Regions from separate parts of the Paenibacillus sp. FSL L8-0494 genome, predicted to be linked through region 2. Evidence: predicted binding sites of a transcription regulator. Region 2 holds the regulator's gene; each other region holds the start of a gene.

Region 1 (10,187 bases), 4.5 Mb from region 2:
CGCGTTGTTCCTGCTGAGCGACATAAATAAGCGGATAAGAAGTTTGAAAGCTTTCGACCATTTCCTTGGTACCATCTGTAGAACCGTCATCTGCGACGATCACCTCGAATCGATCCTTCGGATAGGTCTGTGTCTCGAATGAAGTGAGTGTAAGTAGCAGCTGCTGAAGTCGGTTATAGGTTGGAATTATGATGCTGTAACGGATAGCCAGAATGATCACCCCCACCATTTAATAAAAGCCCTTGAATAGGATAAATAATAACAATATATTCAGGGACTTTAGCCTGGTCTAGTCAAACGCCTTTAAGGATCGAAATAGGCAGTGGACAGGGGCCAATATGGGATGATCTTTAAAAAAGACAGCCCTTAAAGGAGATCTATCGATTCCTTTAGGGGCTGCTCCTTTTTATTTTCTATTTTCCACTAGGTAATAATTTATTCAATAAGATCGCTGCCAATGAAGCAGCTAGGATAGGTGAGCCTAATAAATACTGCACGAATGTAGGTAAAGAATTCAAGTAGTCACCAGGAATGAGTACCAAAGCCAAGGTGATGATCATAGGTAAGGCGATAATGTACATTTCTTTTTCGCCGATAGTTACATTCTTCATTACTTGCACACCATTAATTGCGATGATGCCACAGATGATGGCGAAGACGCCGCCGATTACAGCGGATGGAATGGAAGAGATCAAAGCGGCGAGTTTACCAGAACAACCAAAGAGGACAAACCATCCTCCTACAGCGAGGAAGACCCGGCGGCTGGCAACACCTGTAATGGAGATGATCCCTGCATTAGTTGAATAACCTGTAACAGGAGTCGAACCGAGCACAGACGCAATAAGACAGCCAATTCCTTCTCCAATTACGCCGCGGTTAATATTTTTGTCTGTCAAAGGTTTATTGATTACATTGCTGACCGCAAACCAGGTGCCTGTTGTTTCAGCCAGCAGCACGATATAAATAATAACCATGGTGATAATAGCTGAAAAGTTGAAGGAAAAGCCGAAATCAACAAAAGCGATCCGCGGCATGCTAAACCATTTAGCGTTGCTTATCGCTGAGAAATCTAAAACGCCCATAATATTAGCCGAAATACATCCGACTACTAACGCCATCATTACGGAAAGAATTCGGAAGATAGATCCTTTATTACGGAACAAAGTACCGAGAATCACAAAAATAAGCAGTGTAGCGCCTGAAATAAGGGCTAATAATACGTTTTGATTAATTGAAGCGCCGGAGGCTCCGTAGATATTATCTCTGATCGCAACAGGCAATAAAGATAGACCTACAATGAAAATGATTGTGCCGCCTACGATAGGTGGGATAAAGTTTTTGACGATTTTATTAAAAATTCCAGCATAGCCCAAAATAATAACCAGGATGGCCCCGATTAAGCTGGCACCTAACACGGAGCTCCAACCGAGCTCCCCGCCACCACTAGCCGCATAAATACTGACGATCGCACCAAGCGGAACATAAGAAGGACCTTGAGCGATAGGCAGCTTCATACAGAAATAGGTTTGCACAATCGTTGCAAGTCCTGCGGCAATAAAGGTGGATTGGATTAACGCGCTGGACTGATTGGGTTGTAAGCCGATTAACATCGCAATAAGGAATGGCACTACATAGACATCCATAGCCAATACATGTTGAAAACCGAGAATGACGGATTTACTAAATGAAACTTTTTCATCGGGTAGGACAGTTAATAGCTGTGATTCCAAATGTGCTTGCTCTTGTACGTTTGCTTGTGTTTTCACTCCGATGCCCACCTTAAGTTTTTTAGTTTAATTAATCTTTAACGCGAATGAACTTTTTCACCCTGTACCCAGACTTCACGGATATTTTCAGGCCGGGCCAGATACATTATCTTTTGAAAAATATCTTGCAAATCCTCATTCTCATCAAAGATGGGCAATTTCGCCGACGGTAATTTCGTATCAATAATTTGAACATCCCAGGTATAACCTTCTAGTAACCGGCCGATAGGTAAGCTTAAGCTTTCCCCGCCGCCAGCGGTAGCAAGATAAAAGGATTCATGGATCGTAATCCGTGATCCGGGTACTCCGCGATTTGGTGCAGACAGGGAAGGATTCACACCATCCTCCAGCATTCTTGAAGACATTACGGCTTGTCTAATGTTATCGAAGAGACTAGGTGAAAAACCTCCGGAAATATCAGAGCCTAAACCAATCTCCACGCCTTTGGCATGGAAGTCAGCGATCGGAATAACACTATTGGCAAAATACGCGTTGGATATCGGACAATGAGCAATAGCTGTTCCTGTCTCTGCAAACAAATTCACATCATCTTCATCTAAAAAATTACAATGTGCCATTACAGATTTATCACTGAGCAGACCAAAATCATGCAAGGCAAAAGCATCGTTTTTCTGGAACCGTTCTTGCACATAACCGTGCGCCCAATCACTTTCACTACAGTGCGATTGAACATACGTATCATATTTAGCGGCTAGTTCTCCCAAGCCTTGTAAAGCCTCATTAGTGCAGCTTGGAATGAACCTTGGTGTCACTACTGGATATACGCCTTGTTTAGTAGATTTAGCGAGTTCTTGTACAGCTAGTATAAATTCTTCCGTATCCACTAGTGCGGTATGGGTGTCGGAGTCGCGGTAATTCTCAGGATTTCCCTGCGGATCGTCCATAACCACTTTTCCAACGAGTCCACGTTGCCCTTTTTCCGCACATATTTTAGCCAATAATAAACTGGCCTCTTTATGCACCGTTGCAAAATAAAGTGCTGTAGTTGTTCCGTTTGCGAGCAAAGTGCCAACCACGTCATCGTAGACTTTTTTTGCAAAAGCCAGGTCCGAGAATTTAGACTCCAGTGGGAAGGTAGAAGTATTTAGCCAATCATAGAGTGGAATATCTAATGCAGTTCCAGATTGAGCCCATTGTGGCGCGTGAACATGCAGGTCGATAAAGCCGGGCAAAAAATACTGGCCTTCAGCTAATACATGAAAATTGTCCTGACCTTGATAAGCATCAAGCAAGGGTTGATAGTCGGGGTGCTTCGGTGCAACAATCATTTCTATCATCCCATCCGTGTTGATACAGAAGAGATGGTCCTTTAAAATTTGAATTTCTTTTGGGGATAGGCTAGAAAATGAAGTGCCTAGGAATATTTGCATATATTTTCTCATGATTTCCGCCTTAATGTTCGTCTTTTGGTGTTTATTCGTTATTATAATCCGTGAAAAAGGATAAGTCCAGACCAAAAGTCGAATAAAGGCGTAATTGACGGATAGGAGGAGCGGAGGAATTGAAACCGAATATGACGCATAGACGTCATGTTCGCTATGCTAGAATACAGAAAAAGATAGGGGGAAGTAAAATGCCAAAACATGAATATAGAAAGCATGAAAAGGAGTTATATCAACCCAAAGCTAAGCCGCAATTATTAGAAGTTGGGAAACAGAAATTCATCTGTATAAAAGGTAAAGGTGATCCTAATCATGAGGATTTTTCAGAAAGAGTCGGGGTTCTATACTCTCTGGCCTATGCGGTGAAAATGATGCCTAAAAATGGATTTACTCCGGAGGGTTATTTTGATTATACGGTATATCCACTCGAAGGATTATGGGATTTGACAGAGGAAGGTAGAAATCACAAGGATTTAATAAAAGATGAATTACTATATACAATAATGATAAGACAACCGGATTTTGTAACAAGAGAGACGGTAGAAAGAGCTTTTGAGATAGTAAATAAAAAGAAACCTCACCCCCTATTGAAAGAGGCATATTTTGATGAATTAGAAGATGGCTTATCGGTGCAAATCTTGCATATTGGTTCATATGATAGTGAACCTGAATCATTCCAACAATTAAAAATGTTTATAGATGAAAACAATTATGTGCTAAAAACGCTTGTTCATAGAGAAATTTATCTGTCGGATGCTAGAAAAGTAGAACACGAAAAGTTGAAAACCATTTTAAGATATAGAATTAATAAAAAATAGCAGGTCGGCTTCGATTCCTTTACGGTTATAGGAAATGAATGCGGTTACCATCTTGTGATATAATAGATGAAATCGATCGATAGTTTGAGAAAATTGGATTAGGAGTGTTGCCTGGATGAGAAGATACAACATTTGGCGCCCGTTGATGTTAATTATTATTGCTGTACTTACAAAAAGCTTGGTCACTAACCTGTGCATTTTGTTTGGTATGCAGGCTGAAGCAGCGAGTAGTATGGGAACGCTGGGCATGGTCATTGCCGGTTTAGTGATGTACAATCGCATGACAAATCGCCGTCGTAAATAAGGTGGCCGGATAGATTATAAACGTCTGGTTATTATGTTATAGTAAAGATTGAAATAAAACTTGTATAGACCTGAAAAGGAGTACTTCATGACACAGTTTGTCTACAAACAAATTATTGATGACTTAAAAATGAAAATTTTTGCTGGGCAGTTCCCCGATATGAAATTACCGGATGAACGAACGCTTAGTGAAACTTATCAAGTGAGTCGTAGTTCTATTAAAAGTGCTCTGACTAAAATGGCAAATGCCGGAATTATTTTTAAAAAGCGTGGCTCAGGGACATTTATAAATCCTTTATACATAAAAAATGAATCTATTTTTAACTACGAAGGCTCTAATTTAGGTGTCACCGACAATTTTCAAATGAATGGGAAGAAGCCAAAGATTAAAGTTCTGAAATTCGAGGTCATTCCACCAACGGAAGAACTGCAACGGGATCTGTTTTTAGGACCACATGATTTTGTATACAAAATCGTTCGCTTGCGTCTTTTTGATGATGAACCCTTTATGATTGAAACGGGTTATATCCCAATCAAAATCGTGCAGAACTTAAATCAGACTATTATTGAAGGATCTATCTTTAATTATTTGGAGGATTCACGGAACCTGGCGGTAACCAAATCCTTTTTATCGATATCCGCAGAACCCTCTGAGGCTACGGATCAAGAGCTGCTGCATTTGCAGGCGAATGAGCCAGTAAGCATTATGGAAGGGATTTTCTTTTTAGATAATGGCACACCCTTTGAATTCTCCCATATGCGTTTCCACTATAAATACTTAAAATTTAATACCTTTGTGTCCGTTCATTAAAAGTAAGACTGGGGAATTTTTCTCGGTCTTATTTTTTTTATTTTGCGCAAAATAGATGAAGGAAAAGCAGCAAATATCTCCCGCAAACTTCAGCCCATATTTTTACATATATATTAATATTGACGTATTTTTACAGACAATTGACACCGTTTTTCATACTATGTTCATATTTTCACAAAATTGGACCGTATCATTTGTTAAAAAGGTTGAATTAATTTTTGGCGGCGGTATGATGTACTTGTGGAAGAAATTACGGCAATGTAGACACAGAAAAAATTTTGGGGAGTGGAAGAAATGGTATTATCCATGGATGTTGATTACTCATCAAAAACTTATTTAGAGAAACTTGATGCATACTGGCGCGCAACTAACTACATCTCTGTAGGTCAACTGTATTTGAAAGATAATCCGTTGTTAAGAGAACCGCTGAAAGAAGCAGACGTAAAGATTAAGCCAATTGGACACTGGGGAACTATTCCCGGCCAGAACTTTATTTATGCCCATTTGAATCGGGTCATTACTAAATATGATTTGAATATGTTCTATATCGAGGGTCCTGGTCATGGCGGTCAGGTCATGGTTTCGAACTCCTATCTCGATGGTAGCTATACTGAAATTTATCCGGAAATTACACAAGATATCCCAGGTCTGAAGAAATTGTTCAAACAATTCTCTTTCCCAGGTGGAGTTGCTTCCCATGCTGCCCCTGAAACACCTGGATCGATCCACGAAGGTGGCGAATTAGGTTATTCTCTATCCCACGGTGTAGGTGCAATTCTGGATAATCCAGATTTAATCTCCGCTGTTGTTATTGGCGATGGAGAGGCTGAAACTGGCCCATTAGCGGCTTCATGGTTCTCCAACCGGTTCATCAATCCAGTTACTGATGGTGCAGTTCTGCCGATCTTGCACTTAAATGGTTTCAAAATCAGTAACCCAACGATTCTGTCTCGTCAATCCAAAGAAGAAATTACTGCATACTTTAAAGGTATGGGTTGGGAACCGTTCTTCGTTGAAGGCGAAAATCCTGATCTAATGCATCCAGAAATGGCTAAGGTGCTTGATACCATCGTAGAAAGAATTGAAGCGATTCAAAAGAATGCACGTGACAACAATGACCTTACGCGTCCGGTTTGGCCAATGTTGGTCTTCCGTTCTCCTAAGGGCTGGACGGGTCCAAAGCAATGGGATGGTGTTCCGAATGAGAACTCGTTCCGTGCCCATCAGGTGCCGATTCCAGTGGATCAAAAGAATATGAAACATGCTCCAGCGTTATTGGAGTGGATGAACAGCTATAGACCAGAAGAATTATTTGATGACAATGGTCGTCTGAACGCTGAACTTGCTGAGATTCTGCCAACTGGCGACAGACGTATGGGAATGAACCCAGTTACTAATGCTGGCAACCAGATTAAAGATCTAAACTTACCCAATTTCCGTAAGTTCGCACTTGATAATTCCAAACCAGGTGAAGTAATAGCACAAGACATGGCCGTTCTGGGTAAATACATGAAAGATGTTATCTCTCTGAACGAAGAGAACCGCAATTTCAGAATTTTCGGACCGGATGAAACAATGTCCAACCGTCTGGGACCTGTCTTTGAAGTGACGAAACGTCAATGGTTGGATCAAGTGATTGAGCCGAATGATGAATTCCTAGCTTCTTATGGCCGTGTTATCGATTCCCAATTGTCTGAACATCAGGCAGAAGGTTTGCTTGAAGGTTACGTATTGACAGGTCGCCATGGTTTCTTTGCAAGCTATGAAGCTTTCTTGCGTGTCGTGGATTCGATGATTACTCAGCATTTCAAATGGCTGCGTAAAGCAACAGATCAAAGCTGGCGTGCGGATATTCCATCATTGAATGTGGTAGCAACTTCAACTGTATTCCAACAAGACCACAATGGTTACACTCACCAAGATCCAGGTTTGCTAGGTCACTTGGCTGATAAAAAACCAGAATTTATCCGTGAGTATTTGCCGGCTGATGCGAACTCCTTGCTGGCTGTCTTTGACACCGTCTTAAATGACCGTCAAAAAATTAACTTGATCGTTTCTTCCAAACATCCTCGTCCACAATGGTTCAGTGCGGATGAAGCACAAGAGCTGGTGGATAAAGGACTGAAGATTATTGACTGGGCAAGCACCGATCAAGGTGGAGAGCCTGATGTTGTCTTTGCTTCTGCAGGTACAGAACCAACTATCGAAAGCTTGGCTGCAATCTCTATCCTGCATGAAAAACTGCCGAACCTTAAGATTAGATATATCAACGTGGTAGACTTGTTGAAACTGAGAAGTCAAAAATTAGATCCGCGTGGCTTATCTGACGAAGAGTTTGATCAATTTTTCACAAAAGATAAACCAGTTATCTTCGCTTTCCACGGATATGAAGGTCTGATTAAAGACTTGTTCTTTGATCGCCATAACCATAACCTGCACGTACACGGATACCGCGAGAATGGCGATATCACAACACCATTCGATATGCGCGTATTGAATCAAATGGACCGCTTTGACTTGGCGAAGGAAGCTGTTCTGAGCTTGCCTAATGCTAACGACTATAAAGCGATCGCAGATGAAATGGATGCTATCGTTAAGAAACATCACCAATTCATTCGTGAAGAGGGTATTGATTTGCCAGAAGTAGAGAACTGGGTATGGAATGCTTTGAAATAAACGTATAGCCAGTACCATAGGAAGTAATACAAAAAGACACCTTTAGAGGTGTCTTTTTATTTGTTCAAGTAAGCATACAAAACAATTATAATCATTTTTTCATCTTTACCACTGTAAATATATGTGAGTAAATAGGTGGGTAAAGAAAGGGGAGAAATGTATGACATCTATTGATAAACTTCCCAAGTCTATAGAAATACAGCTTACAGAACAACCTTTATTTCACTCTGTATCTGATTTAATGAAAGATGGGCAATTCGGTGAGCAGTGGCTTGTATTGACTGAGAAGGAGGTTTCCGTTTGGGGGACGGACGGGAAACTGGTCTCAAAGCTTCTAGTCTCGAATATTACCGATGCCCGGGTAGTAGGCGGGGTAGGCGGCGGTTCGTTGCTTGTGGATACCCAAGCGGGGCCTATTATACTTATACGTTATACAGCATCACTTACCTCTATATTTGGTTTTGCTGCTAAATTAATTGGCGCTGTAGCTAAAGGCGAGGAACGGCCAACCGCTTCTGAAAAAGAGTTTCCAAGAAATTGTCCAAAATGCCGCAATCCGCTGCCGGAAGATTCACAAGCTTGTCCGGTGTGCAAGAGTAACGGCAAGGTTCTATTTCGGATGTTGAGTTACGCTAAGCCTTATAAGATCCAAATGATCGCTGCGGCGATTATGTTGATTTTTACTACATTGGTAGAGCTTGTTCCACCATTTTTGACGAAGATGATCGTTGATAATGTGTTGACAGAAAAGGATATGGGCTCGACGCTTCTATGGATTGTGATCGGGCTAGCAGCCACGTCCTTAGTAATAACTTTAATGCAGACTGTACGTGGACTTATAGGGGTATGGATTGGTTCCAAAATCATGGGTGATCTTCGTCATGATGTGTATCATTCCTTGATGAAATTATCTTTATCTTTTTTCGACCGAAGACAATCTTCGCAATTTATTGGACGGGTGAATAATGATTCAGAGGCGATGCGGCAATTTATGACTGACGGTGTAATCTGGGTCTCGGGTGAATCGCTGCGGGTAATCGCTATTTTCACTATTATGTTCAGTATGGATTGGAAGCTAACGCTGCTTGCTATGCTGCCTATGCCGCTTATGGTGGTGCTGTCGACCGTGTTATGGCCGATGATTGGCAGACGTTGGTACCAGCAGTGGAGATCTATTTTTAGATTAAACGCTTTGGTTGGCGATTCTTTGCAGGGGATTCGTGTAGTCAAAGCATTCGGCCAGGAAACAACAGAGATGTCACGTTATACGGTCGCCAATAAGGAGTTGGTGCGGCATAATATTCGGATCGAAGGCTTATGGCAGGGGATGTTTCCTGCTTTTGCGTTGGTTGCTGGTGTTGGTACGTTATTAATTTGGTTTTATGGCGGAAAAACGGTGCTGGAGGGTCAATTATCCATCGGTACGCTAATTGCTTTGGTGACCTACCTTGGGATGCTTCTCGGACCTTTGCAGTGGGTGAGCCAAATGATCAACTGGGCCAGCCATGCGATTTCAGCAGCAGATCGGGTCTTTGAGATTATGGATACTCCGTCAGATGTGCCTGATACAGTAAATCCAGCAGCCATCGGCCGCGTAAATGGTGAGGTTGAGTTTAAGCGGGTTACTTATGGATACGAAAAACATCATCCTGTGCTCAAGAACGTGGATTTAAAAGTGGGTGCGGGCGAGATGATTGGTCTGGTCGGACATTCAGGTGCCGGTAAGTCGACGTTCATTAATATGATCTGTCGCTTCTATGACACAGATGAGGGAACCATTACCATCGATGATGTGGACATCCGAAATATCAGCCAGTCAGATCTGCGTAGTCAGATCGGTGTAGTGCTGCAGGAGACGTTTCTATTCGACGGAACGATTGCTGAGAATATTGCCTATTCTAAACCGGACGCTACGGAATTAGAAATCATGCGCGCTGCAAAAATCGCCAACGCCCATGATTTTATCGTTCAATTGCCGGATGGCTATGATACAAGAGTTGGGGAACGTGGACATAAATTGTCTGGTGGAGAGAAGCAGCGAGTGTCTATTGCCCGAGCAATAATTCACGATCCACGAATTCTAATCCTAGATGAAGCAACAGCTTCTGTAGATACAGTGACCGAGCGGCAAATTCAAGAAGCGATCTCGCGACTGGTAAAAGGCAGAACGACATTCGCGATTGCCCATCGATTATCCACGCTAAGAAATGCGAACCGGCTTGTAGTGCTTGAACGCGGTAAGATCATTGAAGTGGGTACACATGAGGAATTGCTTGCTGCAGAAGGTGCTTACTTCAAGCTAGTTGAGGCACAGAAGGAAATGTCGCAGATTAAGGGGGTTGAGATGCATGAGTGATCCGAATCTTGTTAACGGGGAATTGAATCCTAAAGATCCCTATGAGATTAACAT
Region 2 (10,187 bases):
GTACCTTGTCTGTCGCAAAAATTTATAAAGCCCGACATATAATGATATCTTAGCATGCCTGAAAAGTAAAAAAAAATAACCAGCATAAATATTTATGCTGGTAAACGCACGCTGTCACGAAATTGACATCGAAATTGCTCTCCAGAGAGCACTTCTTCCTTCATTAAAATGTCAAGGGAGTAATCAAATACATTTCGTTGCTTTTCAAGGTGGTCGTGAGTACGAACCATCAGTTCATCCAAAATTTTACTGTTTTCCTTCATAAGCTCTTCAGTGGTAACCATTTCCAGCTTGGCGATACCCAACGAAGTCAATCCGGATTTCATCATGGTTTCGACAATATTCAGGGCCTGATCAAAATCGCCACGCGAACCTGTGCTTCGTCCGCCATAATACATTTCTTCTGCAGCCGCTCCACCAAGTGCAATCATAATCTGATCTTCGAGATAATCTTTGGTGTACAAATACTGCTCTTGCTGAGGATTGTGACGTACATAACCAAGGGCTTGCCCCCGCGGAGTCAGCGTAACCTGACTAACACTTCCCGGACGCAGCAGCTCTGCCATAATGGCATGTCCCAATTCGTGGATCGCCACCCGTTTTTTCTCTTCGTGATTAGTTTCTCTGTCCGTTTTTTCCCCCATCATAACCTTGTCAATCGCCATCGACAGATGCCGCTGCTCAACCTCTGTCAATTCCTCACGCATCATATAAATTGCTGCCTCATTCATAACACTTTCGAGCTGAGCACCGGAAAAACCATAGGCTTCTTCGGAAATTTTGTCGAGGTTCACATTTGCATGAAGCGGCTTATTTTTGGCATGCAATTCGAGAATCGATTTGCGGCCTTTTTTATCAGGCATGTCCACTTGAATATGACGGTCAAACCGGCCAGGACGCAGCAATGCTGAATCAAGCATTTCTTTACGGTTAGTGGCTGCTACCAGCAGAATGCGCGGCGTTTCGTTGTTATAGATCCCGTCCATCTCAGTCAACAGCTGATTCAAGGTCTGATCATATTCTCGCTGCTGTCCGCCTTCACGCTTACCGCCAATTACGTCAATTTCATCTATGAAAATAATAGCGCTTTGCTTGTTTTCCTTAAGGGCGCGGGTACGGGCATCCTTAAACAAATCGCGGATACGGCCGGCACCGACACCTACGTACATTTCTACAAACTCACTGCCTGATGCTGCCACAAATACAGAGTTCGTATAATGTGCTGCTGCTCTAGCCATAAGGGTCTTACCTGTTCCTGGAGGGCCTGTAAGCAGAATCCCTTTCAAAGGCCGAATCCCGAATTTGCTGATTTCCTCATGCCGGATCAAAAAATCCAACGCTTCACGAAGCTCCTGCTTTGCATTGTCTTGCCCGCCAATTTCTTCAAAAGTAAGCTTTGAAGGTCCATCCTTCTTGCGTTTCTTCCCGGCACCTGCATTTACCGCAAGTCCGCCTCTTAAATGAGCAATGATAAGTAAAGCCGTGAGCATCCCAGCAGCAATAACGATCGGGAATATATTAATGCCTAGAAAAGCCATAAAAATAAACAAGACAGGAACAAATCCGATTAGAATTTCTTTAAGGTATTTAGGCATTATTCCATACCCCCAATGTCGCAGGTTTGCGCGGCAAAATAATAAATTTGCTTTCTTTTCCATTACTCAAGCTTACATAGACATTATTGTCGTCAATTTCTGTTGAGGCTATCACATTTTTATATTGCGGATATTGCGCTTTGAGTCCATCAAGTTCTGTGGGTATAAGTGTATATTTACGGCTCTCCATGGCTTCAGCTACAGAGAACATCGCTTTATCCCAGTATTCATCCAGCAGTTCACTGGAGTTCTGTTCTACATCAAGTTTCAGTGTACGTCCATCAATCATCGATTTTCCTTCTTTAGAGACGTACTGAACCAGTTCACGTAATTTCGTGCCTGGCTGGAGATCAAGTTTCAAAGTGACCTCATTGCGGTTAATACTGATATGAGAATCATTGACGCCCTCATATTGAGATACAATCTTCTGAAGTGGTTCCTGCATTGCAAACTGACGATACAAAAAGAAGCCACCAAACAATAGAGTAGCCGACAGTAGAGACGTTATCAGCACAGGTACAAGACGTAATTTCAAGAAACGTCCTCCTCTCAAAGATGACAAAATATAAAGCTCAGTATAATAATTTATAGCTACTTGAGAGCTCATCAGAGAGACTGAAGTCTCTTATTGCTGTTCTAATTACAAGTAGTAGTATATCACAGGTGTATATACTAATTTCAAAATAAATGTGAATATATTTAAAATTTAATTTTTTAAATATTTCCATCAATACCAAATATATTCCTCGTTTTCGACAAAATCGGCCTTGATTTTTAATCAATCGGCCTATTTTTGTATGTGAATTTAAGAGAATATTCGGTGATAACCACCCATTCAGTATATCACTTAGTATATCACTTTTGTACATCAAATAAATGTAAACAAGCGAACTTATAATAAGTTCGCTTGTTTACATTGCCACCCTTAATTTCCTTATGTTCGGCTTAACTTTTAGGTAAACTGTAACCTTCACCCATTCGGGACCCATCCGAAAACCGATAAAATTGATAATAATACCGACCGCTCTGTTTATAAAAAAGCTGCCAAGCATACTCTCCGTTATATACTCCCGGCAGCAAGCGTTCAATCGTTATGTCCGGAAGATCAGCTTTGATAATGCCGCGTATTTGGGCTTCTGAGGTTCCTTTACTTAGTTCCTCAGCAAACACTGCGTCGTCGCCTTCAGCATATTTTCCATCTACCGTAAAGCGGACCCAGACCATAAGAGCAGTCCCGGCTTCATTTTTTCCTGTTAAAACCCAGTACACTGCATTTTCATCCCAAACCGATTTTTGTGCTTTGGTTACCTCTGTTAGACCCGCTCTGGTTTTGGCAACATCCTTGGCGATATCCCGCTCGTTCCATTGATCTTTCATAATATAGGCATAGAACTGGATAAGTCCAAACCCCAGGAGCAGAATCAGAACTGACCCCAGGAGGATCCATTTTTTCCTTTTCTTCAAGGTACAGCTCCCTTTCTAGTAATATATCTTTTTTGATTATATAACACACCCGCGTGTTTATCCAAAATTTCATAATTTTCTAGCTTTCCCAGCCTTTAAAATGTACAAAAGGCCGCAACTTTTGCTAAAAGCAAAAAGTCGCAGCCTATTATTTATTCGTTATTATCCAGACTTAACGCTTCAATAAACCTTCGAAGGCTTCTTGCGCTTTACGCCGGATAGCTTCCTCATCCAGGGTTAAGCATTGTCCATGCTTGATGACCTGTTTACCATTCACCCACACATGCTCAACATCCTTAGCGCTAGCAGAGTAAACTGCATGAGACAACAGATCTGTGTGTGGCAGCAAATGCGGCTGATCTATATCAATTGCAATGAAATCAGCTTTCATCCCAACAGCAAGTCTACCTACATTATTTAAAAAGATGGACTGGGCGCCATATTCTGTAGCCATACGTAGAGCTTCTGGAGCTGGAACAGCCGTTGGATCACCGCTGACACCCTTATGAATGAGAGCTGCAAGCCGCATCTCTTCAAACATATCCAAGTTATTGTTGCTTGCCGCGCCATCCGTGCCAAGAGACACCTTCACACCAGCTTTTAGAAGATCAGTAACCCGAGCCACTCCGCTAGCCAGCTTCAAATTACTGCCCGGATTATGAGAGACACCCACATTATGGCGAGCCAAGATCTCAATCTCTTCATCATTTAAATGAACACCATGTGCAACTATCGAGGGACGTGTGAACATTCCAAGCTTCTCTAAGTGAGCTACAGGACGCAACCCGTAATCCGCCACATTTTGTTCCACTTCACGTTTCGTTTCGGACATATGCGTATGCATCGGTAAATCCAGATCATGCGCTGCCTGCACGAACTTAACCAGGAAGTCCGGAGGGCAAGTATAAGGGGCGTGCGGCGAGATCATAGTAGTAATTCTACCGTCCGCCTTTCCATGCCAGTTACGGGCAAAAGAAATCGCTTCCGCAAGCTTGTGATTCTGTACATCCTCTGGACATAACCCGATCACACCACGCATCAATACGGAACGGATACCTGATAACTCAGCTACCTCAGCTACTCGGTCCATATGATCATACATATCGAGGAAGGTCGTAGTTCCACCCTTCAGCATTTCCAATACAGATAAGGAGGTTCCCCAGTATACATCATCACCGGTGAACTTTTCCTCCATCGGCCACATTTTCTCCTGAAGCCACACTTGTAGCGCTAAATCATCTCCATATCCACGCAGCAAAGACATCGCCGCATGACCATGTGTGTTTACAAGTCCAGGCATGAACAGCAGACGACTGCCATCAACCACTTGCACTCCAGCTTCCATCTGAGGCTCTTCTTTTCCTATGTAAGTGATTAAATCATCTTCAATAGTCATATATCCACTCAGAACCGGCTCATCCGTTCCCGGAGTCAGAAAATACCCGCCCTTAATTATCGTTTTATTGCTGTTCATGTTCGCTTTCTTCCTTTCCATCCCGCAAGTAATAAGCAAGACTTTGCAGATCAGTTGTAAAATCAGCTGCATGCACCCGGATATTCGGTGGTGTCTTCAGAATCACAGGGGCAAAGTTCAAAATCGCTTCAATCCCAGAAGAAATGAGAATATCTGCTACATTTTGAGCTTCTGAATCAGGTACGGTAATAATGGCAATGCGAATACCTTGCTCACGAATCGTGCTGCCTAGTTCATCCATTGGTTGCACAGTAAGGGAGTTGATCTTACGTCCAACCTTAGGAGCGTACGAATCAAATATAGCGGTGATTTTCATTGTATCTTTAAGATATGCATTGTAATTAGACAAGGCATGTCCGAGATTACCTGCCCCTACTAAAGCTACATTAAGCTGTTGATCCAGCTTCAGAATATGACGGATTTTCTCAATAAGATACGTTACATCATAGCCGATACCTTTTCTGCCGAAGTCACCAAAATACGCTAAATCCTTACGAATCTGTGCGGGATTAAGATCCAGCTTTTGTCCAAGTTCCTGAGAGGAAACTGTTAATATTTCGCGATTCTGGAGATCATTCAAAAAACGCAAATACACAGGTAGTCTGCGAACAACGGCTTCTGATATTTTATCCGATTTCATATTTTTCCTCCTAAAAATAGTAATGTTCTTGTGAAAATCCATATTCAAACGTATACCTCTCCTTATTAAGGGCGGTACTGTAACTTACCGCCCTTAAGGATAAGGAGGAGCTAAACTGAAGACGAGCATTTTAAGAAGCGCCGCCATCCTCTAGCCATTCCGCTATGCGGGGGACCATTTGATCAGTCAGCATATGCTCCATTTTGGGACCAGGCAATGAATAAAGGAAATACTTCCCGTAATGAGATTCAATAACCCTTGTATCATAAACAATAACTATTCCGCGATCCTGCGCCGTGCGAACCAGTCTTCCGAATCCCTGCTTAAAGCGAATAACCGCTTGAGGAACAGACAATTTCATGAACGGATTCTTCTTCTGAGCCTGCAATAACTCCGACTTCGCTTCCGCCAACGGGTGATTCGGCGGTTGAAACGGAAGTCTCACGATGGCCAGGCAAGTCAGTGCTTCACCTGGAATATCTACACCTTCCCAGAAGCTGCTCGTCCCCAGCAGAACGGATGCTGCACTGTCCTGAAAGCGGCGGATCAGCTTGCTCCGGCTGCCACCTTCCACGCCTTGACCAAGCACCGTAATCTCTTGTGAGGCCAAAGCCTCTTTAAGCGGATCATATACCTGACGCAGCATTTTATAAGAAGTAAACAGAACCAGCATCCGCCCACGTGTTGTTTTGGCAGCTTCTGCTAACGACTGTACGAGTGTATCGACAAATCGAGCATCGCCCACACTGCCCTTCACACTAGGAAAATCACGCGGTATAACTAGCAGCGCCTGCTCGCGATACTTAAAGGGAGAAGGAAGGAGTGAAGTCATTAGACGTCCCTCTTCCGCAGCTTCGTTAAGTCCGAGATTATCAATCATAAACTGAAAAGATTTATCTACAGACAGCGTCGCCGAGGTAAGCACGATGCTTTTTTTCTTATCGAAGAACAACTCTTTAAGCTGGCTGCTAACATCCACAGGGACGGCATACATCTGCAGTGATTTGCTGCGGTAATTTCCATTTGCCTCCAGCCAATATACTACATTATCGTCATTCAGCCCCATAAAGAATCTTACTTGCTCACGTATGGAAGCCAAATCCTTAAATAAACCGCTAATATCAGTAACAAGACTGTCTGCTGAGGATTGGCTTTCCTGGTCACGCATCTCATTAAGCATTTTATCACCCTTACGGATGATGTCGCTTAACGTCAGATTCATAGTGTTCTCAAGCGCAACTAATTCATCCCAATCCTTCGGCTTACGGGCGGGAAGCAAACGCATAACCAGTTGTCCCGCTTCCCCTGCTGCTGCATCACTGCGTTCCGGCAAAAGGCTGAACAGCTTGTCGCTGAGTGCATCCCAGGTTTCTTTGACAGTAAGCAGATCCGGGTAGATCCGATCGATGACTCCGCTCCATTCTGAAGCCTCTTCACTGCCTGACGACTGTAAGATCTGGCGCAGAGCAGGAAGCTGTCCGTTTCGGCTATCTTTATACAGTCGCGATAACGTGTGTGCCACAGTGAAATGCTTCATATGCATGCCAAGATGTTTACCAGCCACATCTTCTAAATGATGTGCTTCATCAATTACAAGATGCTCGTAAGCTGGAAGCAGCTGGTGCCCAGCTTTAACATCTGCGAATAGCTTGGAGTGGTTCGTAATGACCACGTCAGCAATCCCAGCTTCATGCTTGGCCCTATGATAATAGCATTTGCGGAACCAAGGACAGGAACGTCCCAGACAGGAATCGGTATCGCTTGCCACCGTCTCCCAGAAATCACCGCCCCGGCCGCTTAAATTCAGCTCTTCATCATCCCCTGATTCACTTTGAGTGAGCCATACGATCATCTGAGCTGCAGTAAGCGCATCTTCCCTTGGGCTTATAAAGTCCTTTTTATTAATTTTATGCTCAAACTTACGCAGACACAAATAATGTCCTCTTCCCTTAAAAATAGCAGCTTTAAACGGAAAAGGAACTACCTGCGTTAACAAAGGGATATCCCGCTCGCGCAATTGGTCCTGCAGATTAATGGTATGAGTGCTGACCATGACTTTTTCATTGGTGCGAACGCTTTGATAAATGGCAGGCAACAAATAACCGAGCGATTTACCGGTTCCTGTGCCCGCTTCGATCAGTAGGTGTTTGTCTTCGGCAAGTGCCGTCATCACCTCATTGATCATAATATCCTGAGCTTCCCGGCTTTCATACTGCGGTAATGTGTCTTTAAGTCGTTTGGTTACTTCGTCCATATAATCAGTAAAAGATAAATTCGCTAGCGGATTCTCTACATGCTCATCTCTAGGTGGCGCTAACTCCGTCCAGTCTCCTACTGCAAGCGCTAATTGACGATAGAAAGTCAGATCACCTTCGGGCTGTAGCGTCTCCGCTTCCCGCTCTCGCAGCAGACCATCAAAGTACCAGCCCAGATCACTATCCTCTTCGGTAAACAGCTCACAGAGTCTCTGGATCGTAAGCAGCGGCAGCTCGTAGAGCTCCTCCAGACATTTCAACAGCACTAAAGCAGTCGCAAGTGCATCACTATCTGCCTGATGCGGACGATCATGTGTCACTCCAAAATGAGCACTGACAGAGCCTAGCTGATAAGATGTGAGCGAAGGAAAGCAAATTTTCAGAAAATCAATCGTATCCAAAATCCGCCCTTGAAATGGCAAATAACCACAACGATCTAAAGCATTTTGTAAAAAATGGAAGTCGAAAGCGACATTATGCCCTACAAGCACAACATCATCCAAGAGCGGAACAAGCTCCATCATCATCTCATCCAGCTCAGGCGCATCCTTCACATCATCATCGGTAATCCCCGTCAGACCTGTTATAAAAGGAGGAATCGGCGTTCCGGGCTTGACATAGGAACCATATACCCGGGAGATGGACCGGTCTTCTTCTATAATTGCAAGGCCAACCTGGATAATTTCACCCACGGATTGGGTTCCTGTTGTTTCAAAATCAAGCACGGCAAATTTCATTATAATTCTATTCCCTTTCAATTGAGACTCTTAATCAGCATAACAGAAGTTGCGAAAAAAGGCGATGCACACCACTGGTTCAGGGGATGCATCGCTTGAATAGAAATTTCCAAAACCGTTATTCTTTTACAAAAGGGAAACCAGCTGATTTCCAAAATGCAGCTTCCCTCCACGACGGCGGCATACCTCTAAGTTAACGTTTGGCTCCGGAAGCGCCGGGTCATGCTGCAAGGCAAGGTCAAACAATTCCTGCGCTTCATTAAAACGTTCCTGTGAGGCTCGTATGCAGCCTAAAGCATTATATACCATGGCTTTCAGCTTGGTTTCCCGTATCAAGCCCAGCATATGGTTCAGATGACTCCAAGCGGCTTCACCGTCACCTTCCTGCAGATAAGAGATGGCTAAATATAATCGAGCAGCCAAGCTATCCGGGTATTGCGCAATAACTTCTTTAAACTGATCAATACACTTTCCATACATCAGCAGCTTATAATATCCCTGACCTCTTACAAAGGAATCCATACACAGCTCTGGTGCTTCCTGTTCCGGCACTTCCTCTTCGACCACTGCTGTAAAATCCGCACTTTCGCGAAAGTGACTTAGCTTCTCAGCAAAAGCGAGCCATTCATCCATCACTTTATCGCTCAGTCTATGCAGCATATTATAATTGCATAAAAGCTCGTTCCGGCGGGCACCCTCCGCTGTAGGGTAATCTGTTACGATCTCCTGAAGCACCTTGTTCATTTCAGCAAACAAATGTTGAAACATGGGCTATCCCCCCTTACTGAAGATGAAATCAGTTCAGCTTGCCTGACTTCATTTTCTGCGAGATCGGGGTCTTTCATCCCTGCCATTCATTACATGGCGTAAGTCCATACATTAAGCGATTGTAGCATGCAATTCATGATCAGCCAGCTTCACTGGTTTGTTATTCTCATCCACGAATACCACCGTTGGCTTATGTGACTCCAGTTCTTCCGAGGACAACATCGCATACGAAATGATAATTACTGTATCGCCCGGCTGAACAAGACGAGCTGCGGCACCATTGAGACAGATCACTCCGCTTCCACGCGGTCCAGGAATTACATAGGTCTCCAGTCGCGAACCATTGTTGTTATCCACAATTTGAACTTTTTCATTCTCAAGAATGTCCGCGGCTTCCATCAAGCTCTCATCAATGGTAATACTGCCCACATAGTTCAAATTCGCTTCCGTTACTGTTGCGCGGTGAATTTTGGATTTCATCATATGTCTAAACAAGTGCAGCAACCTCCTTTGGAATAAATACATTATTATCAATCAAGCGTGTTCTGCCAAACTTCACGGCAAGCGCTATAATAATTTCCCCATCCACTTCTGATAAAAGAGCTTCATCCTCTAATCCTTCAAGATCAGGGAATGTTAGGATCTCCGCATAATCAATCACCGCTAGAGGTGAGCTGGAAATAACCGATGTCAACAATTCCCGCACTTCAGCAACGGTTGTTACTTTTCCTTCTTCAATAGACTGACGTGCTTCACGTAAGGAACGAGATAACACCAATGCCTGACTACGCTCCTCTGGAGACAAGAATACGTTACGTGAGCTTAGTGCGAGTCCATCCCCTTCACGAACGATCGGACAAGGAATAATTTCGACATTCATATTAAGATCGGACACCATTCGGCGAAGCACAGCAACTTGTTGAGCATCCTTCAGCCCAAAGAAAGCATAATCCGGCTGTACAATATTGAAGAATTTATTAACCACTGTGGTTACACCATCAAAATGCCCAGGGCGGGAAGCCCCACATAGCCGGGTAGTGAGCTCCGATACCGAGACAGTAGTCCGAGTAGGCTGCGGATACATTTCTTCCACACTGGGGATAAATACAATATCTACTCCCTCTCGTTCAGCGAGTTCCAAATCACGACGCTCGTCACGCGGATAGGAATCATAATCCTCGTTTGGCCCGAATTGCAAAGGATTCACAAAAATGCTCATTACCACTGTGTGGCTCATTTCTCCAGCCCGGCGAA
Region 3 (10,187 bases), 270 kb from region 2:
TAAAGTTAACTGCATAGCCGGATACACGAATAGTCAATTGTGGATAGTTCTCTGGGTGCTCCATAGCGTCCATCAGCTGTTCACGGTTAAATACGTTAACATTCAAATGCTGAGCGTTGTTATGGAAGTATCCATCCATCATGTGTACCAGGTTAGACTTACGGGAATCCTCGTCTTTACCAAGTGCCTTAGGTACGATGGAGAACGTGTTAGAGATACCATCTTGTGCATCGGAGTAAGGCAGTTTAGCTACAGAGTTCAGGGAAGCCAAGGCGCCTTTCTTGTCACGTCCGTGCATTGGGTTAGCACCCGGTGCGAAAGGTTCACCTTTCTTACGTCCGTCAGGTGTAGTACCTGTCTTCTTACCGTACACTACATTCGAAGTAATGGTCAGTACCGATTGAGTTGGCACAGAATCACGATATGTTTTGTTTTTACGGATCATAGTCATGAAGGTTTCAACCAATTCTACTGCGATGCTGTCTACAGCATCGTCATTGTTACCGTAGCAAGGGAATTCGCCTTCGGTTTCGAAGTCGATCGCAATACCTTGTTCGTTACGAATAGGTTTTACTTTGGCGTATTTAATTGCGCTTAGTGAGTCAGCTGCAACGGACAGCCCAGCAATACCACAAGCCATCGTACGCAGAATGTCACGGTCATGCAGCGCCATTTCGATACGTTCGTAAGAATATTTGTCATGCATATAGTGAATGATGTTCAAAGTGTTAACATAAGTTTTAGCCAACCACTCCATCATCGGTTTGAAACGTTTCATTACTTCGTCATAATCCAGATATTCAGAAGTGATCGCTGGGAATTCCGGTCCAACTTGTGCTCCGGATTTTTCGTCTATACCACCATTGATAGCATACAGCAATGCTTTTGCCAGGTTGGCACGAGCGCCGAAGAACTGCATTTGTTTACCGATACGCATTGGAGATACGCAGCAAGCAATCGCATAATCTTCACCCCAGTATGGACGCATTACATCGTCATTTTCATACTGAATTGCACTAGTTTCAATGGAAACCTTAGCACAATATTTTTTGAAGGCTTCAGGCAATTTTTCGGACCACAGTACAGTTAAGTTTGGTTCCGGAGCTGGACCCAAGTTGTACAGGGTGTTCAAGAAACGGAAGCTGTTCTTGGTAACACGAGTTGTTCCGTCTTCAGCCATACCACCGATGGATTCAGTTACCCATGTTGGGTCACCGGAGAACAGATCATTATAGTCAGGTGTACGCAAGAATTTCACGATACGCAGTTTCATTACGAAATGATCGACGATTTCTTGTACTTGTTCTTCAGTCAAAGTACCTTCAGCAATATCGCGTTCTGCATAGATGTCCAAGAAAGAGGACACACGGCCTAGGGACATCGCTGCACCATTTTGCTCTTTAACTGCTGCCAGATATCCGAAGTATACCCATTGAGTAGCTTCTTTGAAGTTGGTCGCTGGTCTGGAAATATCCATTCCATGAGCGGCTGCCATTTCTTTCAATTCGCCAAGTGCACGAATTTGCTCGGACAGCTCTTCACGCAAACGAATGATATCTTCAGTCATGGAATCAACTTCAAGCTCAGTTTGTTGTTGTTTTTTGTCTTTAATGAGGAAATCAATACCGTATAGAGCAATGCGGCGGTAGTCGCCGATGATGCGTCCGCGGCCGTAAGCATCAGGAAGACCTGTAATTACGCCGGATTTACGCACAGCTCTCATGTCTGGTGTATATGCATCAAATACGCCTTGGTTATGCGTTTTGCGAATGTTCGTAAACATGTCAACGATGTTTTGTGGAAGCTCGAAGCCATAAGCTTTCGTAGCATCAACCATCATCTTGATCCCGCCAAATGGCTGGATGGAACGTTTGAAAGGAGCGTCAGTCTGTACGCCTACAATTTGTTCCTTGTCTTTGTCAATGTAGCCTGGAGCATGTGAAGTGATTGTGGAGACAGTATCTAGGGAAACATCCCATACGCCGCCTCTTTCTCTTTCTTCCTTGCTCAATTGGGAAATAATCTTCCATAGTTCAGTTGTGTTACTAGTAGGTCCTACGAGGAATTCTTCGTTTCCTTCATAAGGCTTAATGTTACTTGCGATAAAGTTGTTAACGTCAACTTTTCTGGACCATTTACCTTTTGTAAAACTTCTCCAACCGGATTTCACTTCTTGTACATCTTTTTCAATCACCGACATGCTAAATCCCTCCATCTATATTTATAATATTTGTAGAGATCGCGGGCTTGAAGGTTGATCCCGTGTCTCGTGATCCCAAGAAAGATATGGTTGTTCGAAAATTCACAATCATTGTTCCATGTATGGGACCGTTGTTTATATAAACATTTTAGTTTATTTTCTATAAATAGACTGTGACAAATATCACCTTTCCGGTGATATTTGTCACTTATATCTAGTCCACAACCATCCTATTATCTACTTAACCAAATATTAATTATCAAATCTTCCGTAGAAAGCATTACGGTATACATCTGCAAGTTCAGATACCAGTGGCAGCTTAGGATTGGCAGTTGTACATTGATCTTCAAATGCACGGTCAGCCAAGTAATCTACACGGGATTCAAAATCCTTAGGATCAAAGCCCAGTTGTTGGAAGGATTCTTCGATACCCAGTTTTTTGTTCATATCGCGAATAGCATTGATCAGGCTAGTTACACCTTCTTCAGTTGTGCGAGCTGGCAATCCCAGAATACGGGCGATTTCTGCATAACGCTCGTCAGCTACGAAGTGTGAATATTTAGGGAACGAAGCGAACTTCGTAGGTTTCTTAGCATTGTAACGAATAACGTGTGGCATAAGGATCGCATTAGTACGACCGTGAGCAGTGTGATATTGACCGCCCCATTTATGCGCCAAACTGTGGTTAATACCCAGGAAAGCATTAGCAAAGGCCATACCAGCAAGTGTTGATGCGTTATGCATTTTTTCACGGGCAACTCTGTCGCCTTCAAGCGCCGATTTTTCAAGGTATTGGAATACCAATTGGATTGCTTTAATTGCCAGACCATCAGTGTAGTCACTCGCCATAACAGATACATAAGCTTCGATGGCATGTGTCAATACGTCCATACCTGTATCAGCTACAGCAGTTTTTGGCAAGCTATATACGAACTCTGGATCAATGATAGCTACGTCTGGAGTTAGCTCGTAGTCAGCCAAAGGATATTTAGTGTGTTGTTCAGTTGTTTTATCGGTAATAACTGCGAAAGATGTTACTTCCGAACCCGTACCCGAAGTAGTTGGAATCGCTACAAACTTAGCTTTGTTTCCAAGTTTAGGGAATTTGTAAACCCGTTTACGGATATCCATGAATTTTTGTTTCAGACCGTTAAAGTCTGCGTCTGGATGTTCATAGAATAACCACATTCCTTTTGCAGCATCCATTGGGGAACCACCACCAAGTGCGATGATGCAGTCCGGTTGGAATCTGTTCATCATTGCTGTACCTTTTTCAACTGTAGTTGTCGATGGATCTGGTTCAACTTCCGAGAACACTTCGATCGCTACAGGAGTTTGGCGTTGACGCAGGTAATGTTCAACTCTCTCAACATATCCGAGCTTAACCATCATTGGGTCAGTGATAATTGCGACACGTGTGATATCAGGCATTTTGGTCAGGTACTGAGTAGCGCCTTTTTCGAAATAGATCTTGTCAGGTACTTTAAACCATTGCATATTCACGGTACGACGATTCACCCTTTTCACGTTGATCAAATTAATTGCTGTAACGTTTTGCGACACGGAGTTACGACCATAAGATCCGCAGCCCAGCGTCAACGAAGGGATGTTAGTGTTATAGATATCGCCGATCGCACCATGAGTGGAAGGCGAGTTAACGAGAATACGTCCTGTTTGCAGACGGTTGGAGAACTTCATGATTACTTCTTCGTTGTTGGAGTGGATAGCCGAACTATGGCCCATACCACCAAATTCAACAACTTGTGCTGCGCGTTCGATACCTTGATCTGCGTTTTTAACTTTGTAGCAAGCAAGCACAGGACTCAATTTTTCAGCGGACAATGGATATTTAGTGCCTACACCTTCAAGTTCTGCTACCAGAATCTTAGTGCCGGCAGGAACTTGAATGCCGCACATTTCAGCAATTTTCACTGCGGATTGTCCAACGATTGCTGGGTTAACCGCACATTTATCAACGTTCATAGCGCCGCTAGTAAGTTTGGCAGCTTCTTCTTTGTTAACAAAGTAGCAGCCATTAGCGATCATTTTCTTTTTCACTTGATCAAAGATTGGTTCTTCGATAATAACAGCTTGCTCGGAAGCACAGATCATACCATTATCAAATGTTTTGGAAAGAATGATGTCCGTTACGGCTTGATCGATATCCGCGCTCTTTTCGATGAATGCAGGTACGTTACCAGGACCTACGCCAAGAGCTGGTTTACCACAGCTATAAGCTGCTTTTACCATTGCAGAACCGCCTGTTGCGAGAATAAGTGCAACGTCAGGGTTGTTCATCAAAGCGTTTGTTTTGTCCATCGTTGGCATTTCAATCCATTGGATACAATTCTCAGGTGCGCCAGCTTTTACAGCCGCATCATGAAGAATTCTAGCAGCTGCTGCACTACACTCTTGCGCAGATGGGTGGAAACCGAATATAATAGGGTTCCGTGTCTTAATCGAAATCAACGCTTTAAACATCGTGGTGGATGTAGGGTTGGTTACCGGTGTGATACCCATTACAATTCCGACGGGCTCAGCAATTTTTTGGAAGCTTTCATAAGCATTGTCTTCAATAACGCCTACTGTTTTATCGTATTTAATTCCGTGCCAGATATATTCTGTCGAGAAGATGTTTTTAGTAATTTTGTCTTCGTAAACCCCGCGGCCAGTTTCTTCTACAGCCAATTTAGCGAGGTACATATGTTTGTCGAGTCCAGCCAACGCCATTGCATGAACGATTGTGTCAACTTGCTCTTGATCCAGCGCCATGAATGCCTCATGTGCTTTTTTCGCTTTATCCACTAAAGTCTGAATATACTCTTCAGCGGTAGTTTGTTTAACTTGGGCGGCGACTTCGTTCTTAACTGCCATCTCCCTCGTCCTCCTGTCAATTTTTAGGTTGTTTTTCTCTACACATTTATCTTATCACATCATTTCCACCTTGTATAGTGAAATCTTTCACAAAGTATAAAGTTTTTTTGATTTGTTTTCAAAGCGCTTTCATTCGATCATATTATAGCTTTTTTACCATTATTTATGCTTTATTATTCCTTAAATTTAAAGTTTATGTTTAAAAAGACAAGAACTGATACCCATTTTCTACCTTTCCGCTCGCAAAAATATTTTAAAAAAGCAAATCTAATTTTGTTGACACTCTATTTTTCCATTGGCCTCTAAAAAATAGTCGGATGCCCCCCGTCGTGTTGATTTATAAAAATATCAATAATATAAACATAAAAAAACCGACTCCTATGGAGCCGGTTCTGTTCTTCCTAGCTATTCTACTTTAATTGTGTCGAAGAATTTCTCTTGCACTGTTTTGGCAGCAGCTTCAAGCTGTGTCTTGGAATCTGTTCCTTTTTTGGAGAACAGCTCTTGAATTACATTGGACATGGTTGCGTAGTAGTCCTGTGTATTGTATTGCGCTTCCGGTTTACCGTCCAGCAAACCTAAAATATCAGGGCTGTATTGATATACATTTGTATATTTATCATACACAGCTTTCGTTTTCTTGCCGAAGTCAGAATCTGCAGAATAGTAATCTAAGAGCGGCGGAATAAAGTATTTACCATCCGTTGTACGTTGTTGCAGAACCGCATCCAGTGCTTCTAGACCTTTATCGGAGAAGTAATCAAATGTAATATAACGGAATGCCATTTCTTGCTCGTCTGGTGTTGCATTTGGATTGATTACAAGGTAGTCACCACCAAGTACCCCGGTGTGTTTTCCGCCTTTTTCCATTGCAGGCATTGGATACGTAAGTACATCTTCTGGTTTCAGACCGCCTTGATTCAACGCTTGCTCAATAACACCGTCAGATCCAGCCATTACCATTGCTGTACGACTTTGTTGGAATGCGCCTACAGCATCACCCCAGCCCAGTGCCCAGTCCTGAGGAATCGCGTTTGCTTCCCATCTAAGTTTCTTGTAGAAATCCAGCGCTTTAATCCCAGCCTCAGAATTAAAAGTAGCTACAACCTTACCGCCTTCAATCTTCTGAATTTCACCGCCAGCTTCGAACAGGAAGTTGGTCCAGTTCCAGCCTGCTTCATTCCCTTTACCCATTGGAGCAATACCGGAAATCCCTTTTTTGGTATCAGCTACGCCTTTGGCGGTATTCAGCATATCATCCCAAGTCCAATCCATAGGTGGAACAGCAACGCCTTTTTCGTCCAGCATTTTTTTGTTGATCATTGTGGTTGTTACATAACCCTTTTGAGTTACGCCGAAGACTTTACCGTCAATGATAAATTGATTTTGGAGAACCGGGTTAATTTGATCCTTAAATTCGTATTTATTCCACAGATCCGTAATGTCAGCTACCCAGCCTTTTTCAACTAGGAATTTTGCTTCTGTAGCGTAGGTGTTAAAGAAGGTTGGAGCTTCATTCGCTGCCATTTTGATGCCGATTTCACTTACATTGTACTGCCAATCGTCTTTGACGATTTCAACATTCGGATATTCCTCTTGGAAACGTTTGATCTTGTCATCTTCCTGTGCTCTAACTTCGGTTAGGTCAGGGGTTGGATAGTGAATTTTGATGGTCACTTTTCTTTGTGTGATATCATCAGTTGGCGCTGCTGTAGCACTGCCAGCATTATCTGTTGCAGCATTCGTTGGCGCAGTAGTCGCTTCCCCTTCCTTGTTTCCTGTCGTGTTTCCGTTATTGTTATTACCGCCGCAAGCGGTTAACAACGATCCGGCCACAAGGAGGCTTAGTAGCACGCTAGAGTACTTACGCATTGAAACTCCCCTTTTCAATTCATAGTTATCTTACATATCGATCATAAAAGAGAAATCGTTTACAAACGAGGTGCATTTATATTCCTTTCATGTGCATGTTTACGATCCGTGACTAAATCCGTCGATCCGTGCTTATCCCTTAACTGCTGATAATGCGACGCCACGCATAATGAACTTTTGGAAGATCAGGAAGACAAGGATCGGCGGCAACGATACGATAAATAGGATGGCGAATTTAATATTCGTATTAAGTGCCTTTACATTAATAACGTATTTATAGATTGCTGTCGCGAGCGTATATTTCTCTTCACTGTGCATAACCAGAGATGGCCAGAACCAGTCATTCCATGCTGTAGAAAAGATAAAGATCGCCAGCGTAGCAAAAATCGGAACCGACAATGGCACTGCAATGGAGAAAAAGCTTCTCGGCTCAGAGGAACCGTCAATCCGCGCTGCTTCAAAAATTTCAGGATGTATCCCATCAAAAAAGTTCTTTAAGAGTAGAAAATAGAATGTATTCGCACCAGCCGGCAGCCAAAATGCTGCGTACTGATTTAGTAATCCAAGCTCTTTTAGATTGACAAAGTTGGGAATCATATAGCTGGTCGCCGGAATAAACAATGTCATCAGGAAAAAGAAATAAATTGCCTTTCTGTAAGGGACATTCATACGAGAAATGCTGAAAGCAGACATTCCCAATACTACTAGTGTCACGACCATATTCCCCACAAAAATATAAATGGTGTTTTTAAGGAACATCAGCAGATCAATGTAATTCATCGCTTCCTTAAGGTTGCTGAAGTGCCATTCCTGCGGGAAAAAATGCGGTGGGAATGAGTTCACCTCTTGATTCGATTTCAGTCCGTTAAATAACGTCATACAGATCGGATACAGCATGCTGAACACCATAATCAAAATAACCACGCACATCAAGCCATAAACGATCTTATTGCTTGTTTTTTTCAAATCATGTTCTGAGAGAATCCCTCTATCTGCGCTCTTCATCTTAGTTGTCCTCCTTGTTAAGCTTGAACTGTAAAATGCCCAAACCACCTAGGACAATGAACATTAGCATGCCAAGCGCAGTCGCCGTTCCATAATCGAGTCGCGTAAAAGCATATTTTACGATCAGCAGCGCATAGGTAAGCGTAGTATTATTCGGTCCACCATCAAGCAGCGCCATTTGTGACTGATACCCTTGTGAAGTCCCGATAATCTGTAATATCAACATCAAAATGATCAAATTACGTAGCGAAGGCAATGTGATGTACTTTATACGTGCCCACACACCCGCCCCATCAATCTCAGCTGCTTCATACCAATCCCGCGGAATGCTGAGTACAGCAGCCAAGTATATTAACATCCCTGATCCAAACTGCTGCCACGTCTCCATAAAAACAAGAGAAATCATCGACCACCTTGTATCTGTCAGGAAGGCAACCTGGTCCACACCAAGCGAGCTTAATACCGCATTGATTGGGCCCACCGGATCATAAAGCCATCTCCAGAGTCCATATAGAACCACACCAGGCATAACGAAAGGAAGGTAAGCCGCTACCCGTACAAAGCCCCCAAACCTTCTCAGCTCCGAGATCATAATGGCAAAAGCAATCGGAACCCAGAACCCGATAATAAGACATAGAAGCATGTAATACCCCGTATTTTTTAACGCGGTCAAAACATCTGGATCACTAAGGGCTCTAGCGTAGTTCTCAAAGCCAACAAAGCTATTCCCTTTTACAAAATCAACATGGTAGAAGCTGTACAACAAGCCTTTAAAAATTGGCACCCACAGGAACATTACAAAAATAATCACAGCAGGTACGAGGAACATATATCCCCAAAAGTTTTTCTTCCAGCGGTTTTGCTTGTAAGGTGTACCCTTCAGCGCCGGCGGATTTTCGGATACAACTGCGGTTTGATTCATCAGGCTCCCTCATTCCATTTTTCTTTCAGCATTTTTCGCAAAATGCTTCCTACCTTAAATTGTAGAAAATGAGGGTTGTACTGAACATGTCTAAATCTACCGAAGTAGTATGTGTTTTTACTTCTTCAATTCACTGGGGCTAATCCCATAATATTTTTTGAAAATTTTACTAAAATGCTCCGGTGATTCATAACCTACACGCTCGGCGATTTCGTATCTGCGAAGATCTGTGTTCAAAATCATCTCCCGGCTTTCTTCCATCCGCAGCTTAATTACATATTCCCACAGGTTGTAACCTGTATTTTTCTTAAACAGATAGCTCAAATAATTGGGACTGACATGGTTTTTCTTAGCCACTTCATGGATGGTTAATCCTTTTTGCGCATAGTTCTCGTCAATATACTCTCTTGCTTTCTCTACAATCAGATTGCTGCGTGTATGAAGCTCTTCTACTGAAGGATCGGTTGTGTAACTGTTCCAATTAAAATCCCCGTAGTAAAACACATAATGGTCATTATGTTCATTATTCCAAAGAATGGCTTTGGAGGCTTGACGGTTCAATACAGCCATAAATGATAGACCCTTGAGAATCTGGCTGATGCCGATGACTGCATTTAAGTGCAGATATTTTTGAATATTAAAATGAAGACTGCGGCCAAGAATATCTAGCCTATTGATTTGACTGGCAGACGAATCTTCATAGCTTTTTTCATCCCATTGAATAATGATCGTTATTTCTTCATCCTCTGCGTAAAAGGCTGTCGAGTTCCACTCCTGATCCATCAGCTCTTTGGCGATATTCAGCGCGGCATAACAAAGAAGCCGTCTGTCCCGCAGGGTGTAGTGCTTCTCCTGATTCATTCCAGCCAGAGGCACCTTAATTTTTAAGACGGAAAAATACGGCCCTTGCAGCTTCAGGTTATCCAGCTTTTGTAAGCGTTCTGCATCACACAGTACACCTTCAGGCTCATTGAGCAGCTCATTTAATAACTTGCTGTATTCCGGAAGCGGCTCTTCCAGCCGAAAGCTTTCGTTAATCCCTGACATGAAAATGTCCAATTCTGGTGATGGTTTGCCCATCTTAAGCAGCACATTTCGCACCGAATCCAGAAATTGCTCACTGTTCAAAGGTTTGATCAAATAATCCTTCGCGCCAAGCCTAACCGCCATTTGTGCATATTGAAATGTCTCGTGTGCAGAAATCACGATGGTCTGTACCCAGGGTTTGGCCAATTTTGCATGCTGCATCAGATCAATCCCGCTCATTGCGCCCATCTGAATATCAGTAACGAGCAGGTCTATTTCCTCCATCCG

The links. The regulator Rex, encoded in region 2, represses fermentation and respiration genes when NADH is low (regulators of the CRP and FNR family bind a similar motif). The targets are predictions, from matches to a motif close to TTGTGAAATATTTCACAA.
Region 1: NYE35_RS01115 (phosphoketolase family protein) is a predicted target of Rex. The motif match lies at 5,262-5,279, and genes of this name have one in related genera.
Region 3: adhE (bifunctional acetaldehyde-CoA/alcohol dehydrogenase) is a predicted target of Rex. The motif match lies at 5,150-5,167, and genes of this name have one in related genera.

Annotation. Positions count from the first base shown of each region.
Region 1 is NZ_JBBOPQ010000001.1:225,467-235,653, forward strand. It holds gene NYE35_RS01085 (glycosyltransferase) at 1-211, opposite strand, end outside; gene NYE35_RS01090 (uracil-xanthine permease family protein) at 414-1,766, opposite strand; gene guaD (guanine deaminase) at 1,805-3,169, opposite strand; gene NYE35_RS01100 (GyrI-like domain-containing protein) at 3,289-3,987, shown strand; gene NYE35_RS01105 (hypothetical protein) at 4,103-4,291, shown strand; gene NYE35_RS01110 (GntR family transcriptional regulator) at 4,379-5,101, shown strand; gene NYE35_RS01115 (phosphoketolase family protein) at 5,396-7,777, shown strand; gene NYE35_RS01120 (ABC transporter ATP-binding protein) at 7,938-10,133, shown strand; gene NYE35_RS01125 (DUF1854 domain-containing protein) at 10,126-10,187, shown strand, end outside.
Region 2 is NZ_JBBOPQ010000001.1:4,690,766-4,700,952, forward strand. It holds gene NYE35_RS21290 (AAA family ATPase) at 93-1,595, opposite strand; gene NYE35_RS21295 (hypothetical protein) at 1,588-2,130, opposite strand; gene NYE35_RS21300 (cell wall elongation regulator TseB-like domain-containing protein) at 2,541-3,059, opposite strand; gene NYE35_RS21305 (amidohydrolase) at 3,232-4,533, opposite strand; gene NYE35_RS21310 (redox-sensing transcriptional repressor Rex) at 4,520-5,173, opposite strand; gene dinG (ATP-dependent DNA helicase DinG) at 5,304-8,165, opposite strand; gene NYE35_RS21320 (tetratricopeptide repeat protein) at 8,292-8,933, opposite strand; gene panD (aspartate 1-decarboxylase) at 9,045-9,428, opposite strand; gene panC (pantoate--beta-alanine ligase) at 9,421-10,187, opposite strand, start outside.
Region 3 is NZ_JBBOPQ010000001.1:4,961,283-4,971,469, forward strand. It holds gene pflB (formate C-acetyltransferase) at 1-2,200, opposite strand, end outside; gene adhE (bifunctional acetaldehyde-CoA/alcohol dehydrogenase) at 2,453-5,074, opposite strand; gene NYE35_RS22570 (ABC transporter substrate-binding protein) at 5,480-6,946, opposite strand; gene NYE35_RS22575 (carbohydrate ABC transporter permease) at 7,079-7,951, opposite strand; gene NYE35_RS22580 (carbohydrate ABC transporter permease) at 7,953-8,780, opposite strand; gene NYE35_RS22585 (response regulator) at 8,991-10,187, opposite strand, start outside.